2 regions of the Blautia luti genome follow, and region 2 is predicted to be linked to the other one. Evidence: predicted binding sites of a transcription regulator. Region 2 holds the regulator's gene; the other holds the start of a gene.
What was found. The regulator HrcA, encoded in region 2, represses chaperone genes, less so after heat shock. The targets are predictions, from matches to a motif close to TGTTAGCACTCNNNNNNNNNGAGTGCTAACA.

Region 1 (4,220 bases), 1.9 Mb from region 2:
GCAGAAGAATCTTTATGTCACAGAGCTGGGTGAAGTGGTCAACAATATTATGAAGCAGGCATTTCCGAGTATTGTTGATGTAAACTTTACAGCCACCATGGAAGGTCTTCTGGACTGTGTGGCAGCAGGAACTGTGAAATGGAAAACTGTAGTAAGCAATTTCTATCCGGATCTGAAGAAAGATGTAGATGCAGCAGAGGAAGAACTGGAGAAAGTAGATATCCAGGACGAAGTGACAGATGTGATCTGTGACAATTGCGGCAGAAACATGGTGATCAAATATGGTCCTCACGGACGTTTTCTGGCATGCCCGGGATTCCCGGAATGCAGAAATACCAAGCCATATTTCGAGAAGATCGGTGTGCCTTGTCCGAAATGCGGCAAGGAACTGGTACTGAAAAAGACCAAAAAAGGACGTAAATATTACGGATGCGAGGATAATCCGGAATGTGATTTTATGTCCTGGCAGAAACCATCTGTGAAGAAATGCCCGAAATGTGGAAGCTACATGGTGGAAAAGGGGAATAAACTGGCATGCAGCCAGGAAACCTGTGGATATGTAGAGTCGAAACCATCGGAAGAGAAATAATTACAGCAATTGAATATAATTTTCCAATAAAAGCAGCAGAATGAGGATCTCTTCTGCTGTTTTGGTTTTCTGGAAGACCGGAATCAGGAGAACCCTATTTACAGGAATGCCTGTGTAAGCAGATATTTTCCGGCAGTTAAACTGTATTTGTTGAATAATATTTGGGAAAGAAATCTATTTTCAGAAAAGCAAAGATAAAATGAAAAATAGTAAAATTTATCTTGCAATTTATACTTGGAACGTGTAATATTAAACTATAAGTAGAAAAACAGCAATTACCGGGGCTTACAGCTCCATAGCGAAAGGAGGACAACATGAGCGTTCAGTTGCTGGATAAAACAAGAAAAATCAACAAACTTCTGCATAACAGCAGTTCCAGTAAGGTAGTTTTCAACGATATCTGCCAGGTCCTGATGGAAACCCTGAGTTCTAATATTCTGGTGCTCAGTAAGAAAGGAAAGGTTCTGGGCGTCAGTTTATGTCCAGGAGTGGAAGAAATTACAGAGCTTATTGAGGATAAGGTCGGAGGTTATGTGGACTCCTTATTAAATGAAAGATTTCTTGGTGTTCTGTCCACGAAAGAGAACGTGAATCTTCAGACATTAGGATTTGAGCATGTTTCAGGAAGCTATCAGGGAATCATCAATCCTATTGATATTGCAGGTGAAAGACTGGGTACTGTATTTATGTATCGTTTCGATAAACCGTATGATATTGAGGATATTATCGTCAGTGAATATGGAACTACAGTGGTAGGACTTGAGATGATGCGTGCTGTCCATGAAGAGAATGCCGAAGAAGACAGGAAACAGCAGGTAGTGAAATCAGCCTTTAATACACTTTCCTTCTCCGAACTGGAAGCGATCATCCACATTTTTGATGAGCTGGACGGGGATGAGGGAATCCTGGTTGCCAGCAAGATCGCAGACCGCGTGGGAATCACCCGATCTGTTATTGTAAATGCACTGAGGAAATTTGAAAGTGCAGGTGTGATCGAATCCAGATCTTCCGGTATGAAGGGAACCTACATTAAGGTACTCAATGAAGTGATCTTTGATGAACTGGAAGAGATCAAGGCACAGAGAAATAAGAAATAATAAAGACACGATATGAAAAGAGAAGCTCCGGTGTATCAGCTTTTATACAGGCCTGAACGCCGGGGCTTTTTTTGGTCTCGGGCAGAAAGTTTTTCTGAATAAAATTATTTGTAAATTAAGAAAACAAGAGAAAAACAGAGTAAATAAGAGTAAAAAAGAGAATATCATTAAAAATATAATGCTAAAACAACTTGCGAAATTACCCCTTTTTCAATAATATAAGGACAGTGATTAGCACTCGAGGTAAAAGAGTGCTAGCAAAAATCGGCAGGGTTTGACAGATGCCGGAACAGCTGCTGAAAAAGGCGGCAATCATTCGGAGATTAAAGGAGGATTATAGATCATGACATTAGTACCTTTAGGTGACAGAGTTGTATTAAAACAGGTTGAAGCAGAAGAAACAACAAAATCCGGAATCGTTCTTCCGGGACAGGCACAGGAGAAACCACAGCAGGCAGAAGTAGTAGCTGTAGGACCTGGCGGAGTAGTTGATGGCAAAGAAGTAAAAATGGAAGTAGCTGTAGGTGATAAAGTTATCTACTCCAAATATTCAGGAACAGAAGTAAAGATGGACGGCACAGAATACATCATTGTAAAACAGAATGATATTCTTGCAATCGTTAAATAAGACACAACAGACAGTAATATAGAAAGATCAGAATTTAAACAGGAGGTCATTTTATCATGGCAAAAGAAATTAAATTCGGCGCAGAAGCCAGAGCAGCTCTTGAAGCTGGTGTAAATAAATTAGCAGATACAGTAAGAGTAACATTAGGACCGAAAGGAAGAAACGTAGTTCTTGACAAACCATACGGTGCTCCGCTTATCACAAACGACGGTGTTACAATCGCAAAAGAAATCGAACTGGAAGATGGATTCGAAAACATGGGAGCTCAGCTGATCAAAGAAGTTGCTTCCAAAACAAACGATGTAGCAGGTGATGGTACAACAACAGCTACTGTTCTTGCACAGGCTATGGTTCACGAAGGAATGAGAAACCTGGCAGCAGGCGCTAACCCGATCATCCTCAGAAAAGGAATGAAGAAAGCTACAGATGTAGCTGTAGAAGCAATCAAGAACATGAGCCAGACAATCAGCGGCAAGAAACAGATCGCAAACGTTGCATCTATTTCCGCAAGCGATGAGACTGTTGGACAGTTAGTAGCAGATGCTATGGAAAAAGTTTCCAAAGACGGCGTTATCACAGTAGAAGAATCCAAGACAATGCACACAGAACTTGACCTGGTAGAAGGTATGCAGTTTGACCGTGGATATGTTTCCGCATACATGTCAACAGACATGGAAAAAATGGAAGCAAACCTGGAAGATCCATATATCCTGATCACAGACAAGAAGATCAGCAACATCCAGGAAATCCTTCCATTACTGGAGCAGATCGTAAAAGTTGGTGCGAAACTTCTCATCATCGCTGAAGATGTAGAAGGTGAAGCTCTTACAACCCTGATCGTAAACAAATTAAGAGGAACATTCCAGGTAGTAGCTGTCAAAGCTCCGGGATATGGCGACAGAAGAAAAGAAATGCTTCAGGATATTGCAATCCTTACAGGCGGCCAGGTAATTTCAGAAGAAGTTGGTCTGGAACTGAAAGATGCAACTATGGAACAGTTAGGACGTGCAAAATCTGTTAAAGTTGCAAAAGAGAACACAGTTATCGTTGATGGTATGGGTGACAAAGATGCAATCGCAAACCGTGTTGCTCAGATCCGTGGACAGATCGAAGAAACAAAATCTGAATTCGATAAAGAAAAATTACAGGAAAGACTTGCAAAACTGGCTGGCGGCGTAGCTGTTATCCGTGTTGGTGCTTCCACTGAAACAGAAATGAAAGAAGCGAAACTTCGTCTGGAAGATGCTCTTGCAGCTACAAGAGCAGCAGTAGAAGAAGGTATCATCGCAGGTGGCGGATCTGCTTACATCCACGCATCCAAAGAAGTTGCAAAACTTGCTGCAACTCTGGAAGGTGACGAGAAGACAGGTGCAAACATCATCCTGAAAGCTCTGGAAGCTCCTCTGTACCGCATTGCTGCAAATGCAGGACTGGAAGGCTCCGTAATCATCAACAAAGTAAGAGAATCCGAACCGGGAATCGGTTTCGATGCCCTGAACGAAAGATATGTAGACATGGTAGGTGAAGGTATCCTTGACCCTGCAAAGGTTACAAGAAGCGCTCTTCAGAATGCTACAAGTGTTGCATCTACATTACTGACAACAGAATCTGCTGTTGCAATTATTAAAGAAGATACACCTGCACCGGCTGCTAACCCGGGAATGGGAATGATGTAATCTTATAAAATAATTTAGACATACAATCTTCACATGAAAACGGGACCGTCGTCATAGACGATGGTTCCGTTTTATGATATAATGAACCTCAAAGGTCCGGAATGTCCGGAACCGGAACACAAGAAAAGGAGAAAAGAAGAATGGGTGATCTGTATTCAGAACTTCTGGTAAAAAGAGAACGCACAGCTAAAGACAGTCTGGTGAAATACGGTCTGATCGTTCTGACAGCA
Region 2 (4,220 bases):
ACTCAGAAAGCATGTAGTCTGTAATCTTCTGGTCGAAGTCATCACCACCCAGACGGTTGTTACCAGCTGTAGAAAGAACCTCGATAACACCATCACCGATTTCAATGATAGATACATCGAATGTACCACCACCTAAGTCGTATACCATGATTTTCTGTTCTTTTTCATTATCAAGGCCATAAGCAAGAGCTGCTGCTGTAGGCTCGTTGATGATACGTTTTACTTCAAGGCCAGCGATCTTACCGGCATCTTTTGTTGCCTGACGCTGAGCATCGTTGAAGTATGCAGGAACTGTGATAACTGCTTCTGTAACTTTCTCACCGAGGTATCCTTCTGCATCTTTTTTCAGTTTCTGAAGAATCATAGCGGAAATTTCCTGTGGGGAATATTTCTTGTCGTCGATTGTTACACGGTAGTCAGTACCCATCTCTCTTTTAATGGAAGAGATTGTTCTCTCTGCGTTTGTTACTGCCTGACGTTTTGCAGGTTCACCTACAAGACGTTCTCCTGTTTTTGTGAAAGCGACAACAGATGGTGTTGTTCTTGCGCCTTCTGTATTTGCGATAACTGTTGGCTGTCCACCTTCCATTACGGCTACACAGCTGTTTGTTGTACCTAAGTCAATACCAATGATTTTTCCCATAATCTTGTTCCTCCTGTTTATTTTCAACTAGATTTGATATATTCTATATTTTCATGTAAATTAGTTGGCTACTTTTACCATACTGTGACGGACTACGAAATCCTTGTAAGTGTAGCCCTTCTGGAATTCTTCTACCACAATATTCTCACCGGCTTCTTCGTCCTCCACATGCATTACTGCGTTATGGAAGTTCGGATCAAATTCCTTACCGACTGCCTCGATTGGTTTCACACCCAGCTCATCCAATGTTGTGATCAGCTGTTTGTAGATCATCTTCATGCCATCCGCGAAAGAATCTCCTTCAGGTGCCTGTGCAAGGCCTCTTTCGAAGTTATCCACAACCGGGAGGATTTTCTCAACGATATCCTTGGCTCCGATGATGTACATGCTGGATTTCTCTTTCTCCGTTCTCTTACGGAAGTTATCGAACTCAGCCATGTTTCGTTTCAGTCTGTCTGTAAGTTCTTCGATCTGCTGTTCAAATTTATCTTTCTCTTTTTTCTTCTTGCCGAAGAAAGAAGTTTTTGATTTGCTTTCTTTTTTGTCATCCTGGGAAGCTTCTTCGTCTCCATCCTCTACTGGGATTTCCTCTGCTTCAGCTTCACCGTTCTCTACAACTTCAGGTTCATTCTCAACAATTTCTTCTGTTACAGGAGTCTCTGTTGTTTCTTCTTCCTGAGCTGTGTTCTTTGTTTCTTCTGACACTATCTATTACCGCCTTTCTAACTCTCTTTCTTAATCAGTTCGTCCAGCTGGACTTTCAAAGCCTTCAGGCTGTCAACTACATTTGCATAATCCATACGCTTCGGACCGATGATACCAATGGTACCATGCATTCCTTTTCCAAGTTCGTAAGTAGCTGTCACCACACTGCAGTCTTTCATGGTCTGCACCGGCATCTCATCACCAATGTACACCTGAATTCCTGTGTTCTCGGTATCAGACATTCTCTCTTTCACCAGGTCTACCAGATCCTGCTTCTCTTCAAATGCTGAAATCAACTCGCTCGCTTTGCTTGTGTCTGCAAGCTCCGGATACTTGAAAATGTTGGTTGCTCCTGAAGTATATATCTGCATATCGTCTTCGTCTACCTGGATGGTGTCTGCCACTGCATCAAGGACTGTGCCAACCACAGAGCCATGTACACCTGCCTGTTCTTTCAGGCGGGCGATCATTCCCAGGTTGATATCCTGAATGGGCACCCCATTTAAGTTGGTGTTAAGAAGAAGATTTAATTTCAGGATTGTCTGATCGTCCATCTCCTCATCCAGATTGATGATCTGGTTTCGGATGACATTGTTATCACTCACTACTACTGCTACAAGCTGAAGGGGTGTTACGCGGGAAAGCTGGATGAATTTAATCTTGCTTCCGCTGTACTGTGGAACAGAGATCATGGTTGCATAGTTGGTATTGGAGGCCAGTACCTTTGCTACCTGCTTCAGCATTTTATCCAGTTTGTCAGTTTTCTCTATCATGAGATCCTTGATTTCCTGAACCTCTGATTCCTTTTCTTTCATCAGCTCGTCTACGTAGAGGCGATAACCTTTATCAGAAGGAATTCTTCCGGCTGAGGTGTGGGGCTGTACGATATATCCCATATCTGTCAGGTCTGACATCTCATTCCGGATGGTGGCAGAGCTTACATTTAAATCTGCAAACTTGGAAATGGTCCGGGAACCCACCGGTTCGCCTGTTTCCATGTAGGTTTTGATGATGGCTTTTAGTATTTTCTTTTTACGATCATCTAATTCCTGATCCATGAAATTCCACTCCTTTACTGCCTTTGTTTTTTGGTTTGTTAGCACTCATGTTTCAGGAGTGCTAACACCTTATGCTCATAAGATAGCACTCTTGATTTGGTTTGTCAATATTATTTTGTGAATTTTTTGTTATTTTACAAACAATGGGAATTATTATTTATCCAGAGTATCCAGGTTCTTTTTCAGGTCGATCATTTTATCGCGGAGTTCGGCGGCTTGTTCGAAGTTGAGGTCTGCAGCTGCGGCGCGCATTTGTTTTTCTACCTGGGCGATGAGTTTGGTGAGTTCTTTGCGGGTCATGGACTCTGGGTCTTTCTGAAGTCGGACTTCAGTTTCGGCTACTGCTTTGGATACGGCGATGAGGTCGCGGACTGCTTTTTTGATAGTAGTCGGAGTGATTCCGTGTTCTTTGTTGTAGGCTTCCTGAATGGTTCGGCGGCGGTTGGTTTCGGTGATGGCTTTGTTCATGGAATCGGTCATATTGTCTGCGTACATGATTACGTGGCCTTCGCTGTTTCGTGCAGCTCGTCCGATGGTCTGGATGAGGGAGGTTTCAGAACGGAGGAAACCTTCTTTATCTGCATCCAGGATTGCTACCAGGGTGATTTCCGGGATGTCCAGGCCTTCTCGAAGGAGGTTGATTCCTACCAGTACATCAAAAACATCCAGACGCATATCCCGGATGATCCGGGCACGCTCTAAGGTATCGATATCAGAATGGAGATAGCGAACCCGTATTCCTACTTCTTTCATATATTCTGTCAGGTCTTCTGCCATTCGTTTGGTAAGAGTGGTGATCAGGATTTTGTGTTTCTTTGACACTTCTTTGTTTACTTCTCCGATCAGATCATCAATCTGGCCTTCAATGGGGCGGACTTCTACTTTCGGATCCAGAAGTCCGGTTGGACGGATGATCTGTTCTGCGCGGAGGAGTTCGTGATCATACTCATATTGTCCCGGAGTGGCGGATACAAACATTACCTGATCCAGTTTGGATTCAAATTCTTCGAAGCTTAAGGGGCGGTTGTCTTTGGCTGAAGGAAGCCGAAATCCGTAGTCTACCAGTGTCTGTTTCCGGCTCTGGTCACCGGCGTACATTCCTCCTACCTGAGAGACTGTAATATGAGATTCATCTATAATAAGTAAGAAGTCATCTCCAAAATAGTCCAGCAGTGTGTATGGCGGCTGTCCGGGCTTTAATCCTGACAGATGTCTGGAATAGTTTTCGATTCCTGAACAGAATCCTGTTTCTTTCATCATTTCAATGTCGAAATTGGTGCGTTCTGAGATTCGCTGAGCTTCCAGAAGCTTGTCTTCACTTTTGAAATACTCTACACGTTCTTTTAATTCTTCTTCTATGGCTACAGCTGCTCTCTGGATCTGTTCTGCTGGCACTACATAGTGGGATGCAGGAAAGATACTGATATGAGAACGCTGGCATTTGATTTCTCCTGTCAGTACATCAATTTCTGAAATACGGTCAATCTCATCTCCGAAAAATTCTACTCTCACAGCTGTATCGGAGCTATTGGCAGGGAAAATTTCCAAAGTATCTCCGCGGACACGGAAGGTGCTTCGGTGGAAGTCCATCTCATTTCTGGTATATTGAATGTCGATCAGTTCCCGGATCACCTCATCCCGGTCTTTGGTCATTCCCGGACGCAGGGAAATCATCATGTCAAAGAATTCCTGAGGGGAACCCAGTCCGTAGATACAGGAAACGGAGGAAATGACCACTACGTCTTTCCGCTCTGACATTGCGGCTGTGGCAGAGAGACGGAGTTTGTCAATTTCGTCATTGATGGAGGAATCTT

Region 1: the regulator HrcA is predicted to act here: its motif matches at 1,916-1,946, upstream of groES (co-chaperone GroES).

Annotation. Positions count from the first base shown of each region.
Region 1 is NZ_AP028156.1:844,412-848,631, forward strand. Features, by position in the region: gene topA (type I DNA topoisomerase) at 1-589, shown strand, start outside; gene codY (GTP-sensing pleiotropic transcriptional regulator CodY) at 904-1,686, shown strand; gene groES (co-chaperone GroES) at 2,030-2,314, shown strand; gene groL (chaperonin GroEL) at 2,371-3,990, shown strand; gene R8695_RS03945 (DUF6106 family protein) at 4,131-4,220, shown strand, end outside.
Region 2 is NZ_AP028156.1:2,697,567-2,701,786, forward strand. Features, by position in the region: gene dnaK (molecular chaperone DnaK) at 1-643, opposite strand, end outside; gene grpE (nucleotide exchange factor GrpE) at 704-1,348, opposite strand; gene hrcA (heat-inducible transcriptional repressor HrcA) at 1,366-2,406, opposite strand; gene uvrB (excinuclease ABC subunit UvrB) at 2,560-4,220, opposite strand, start outside.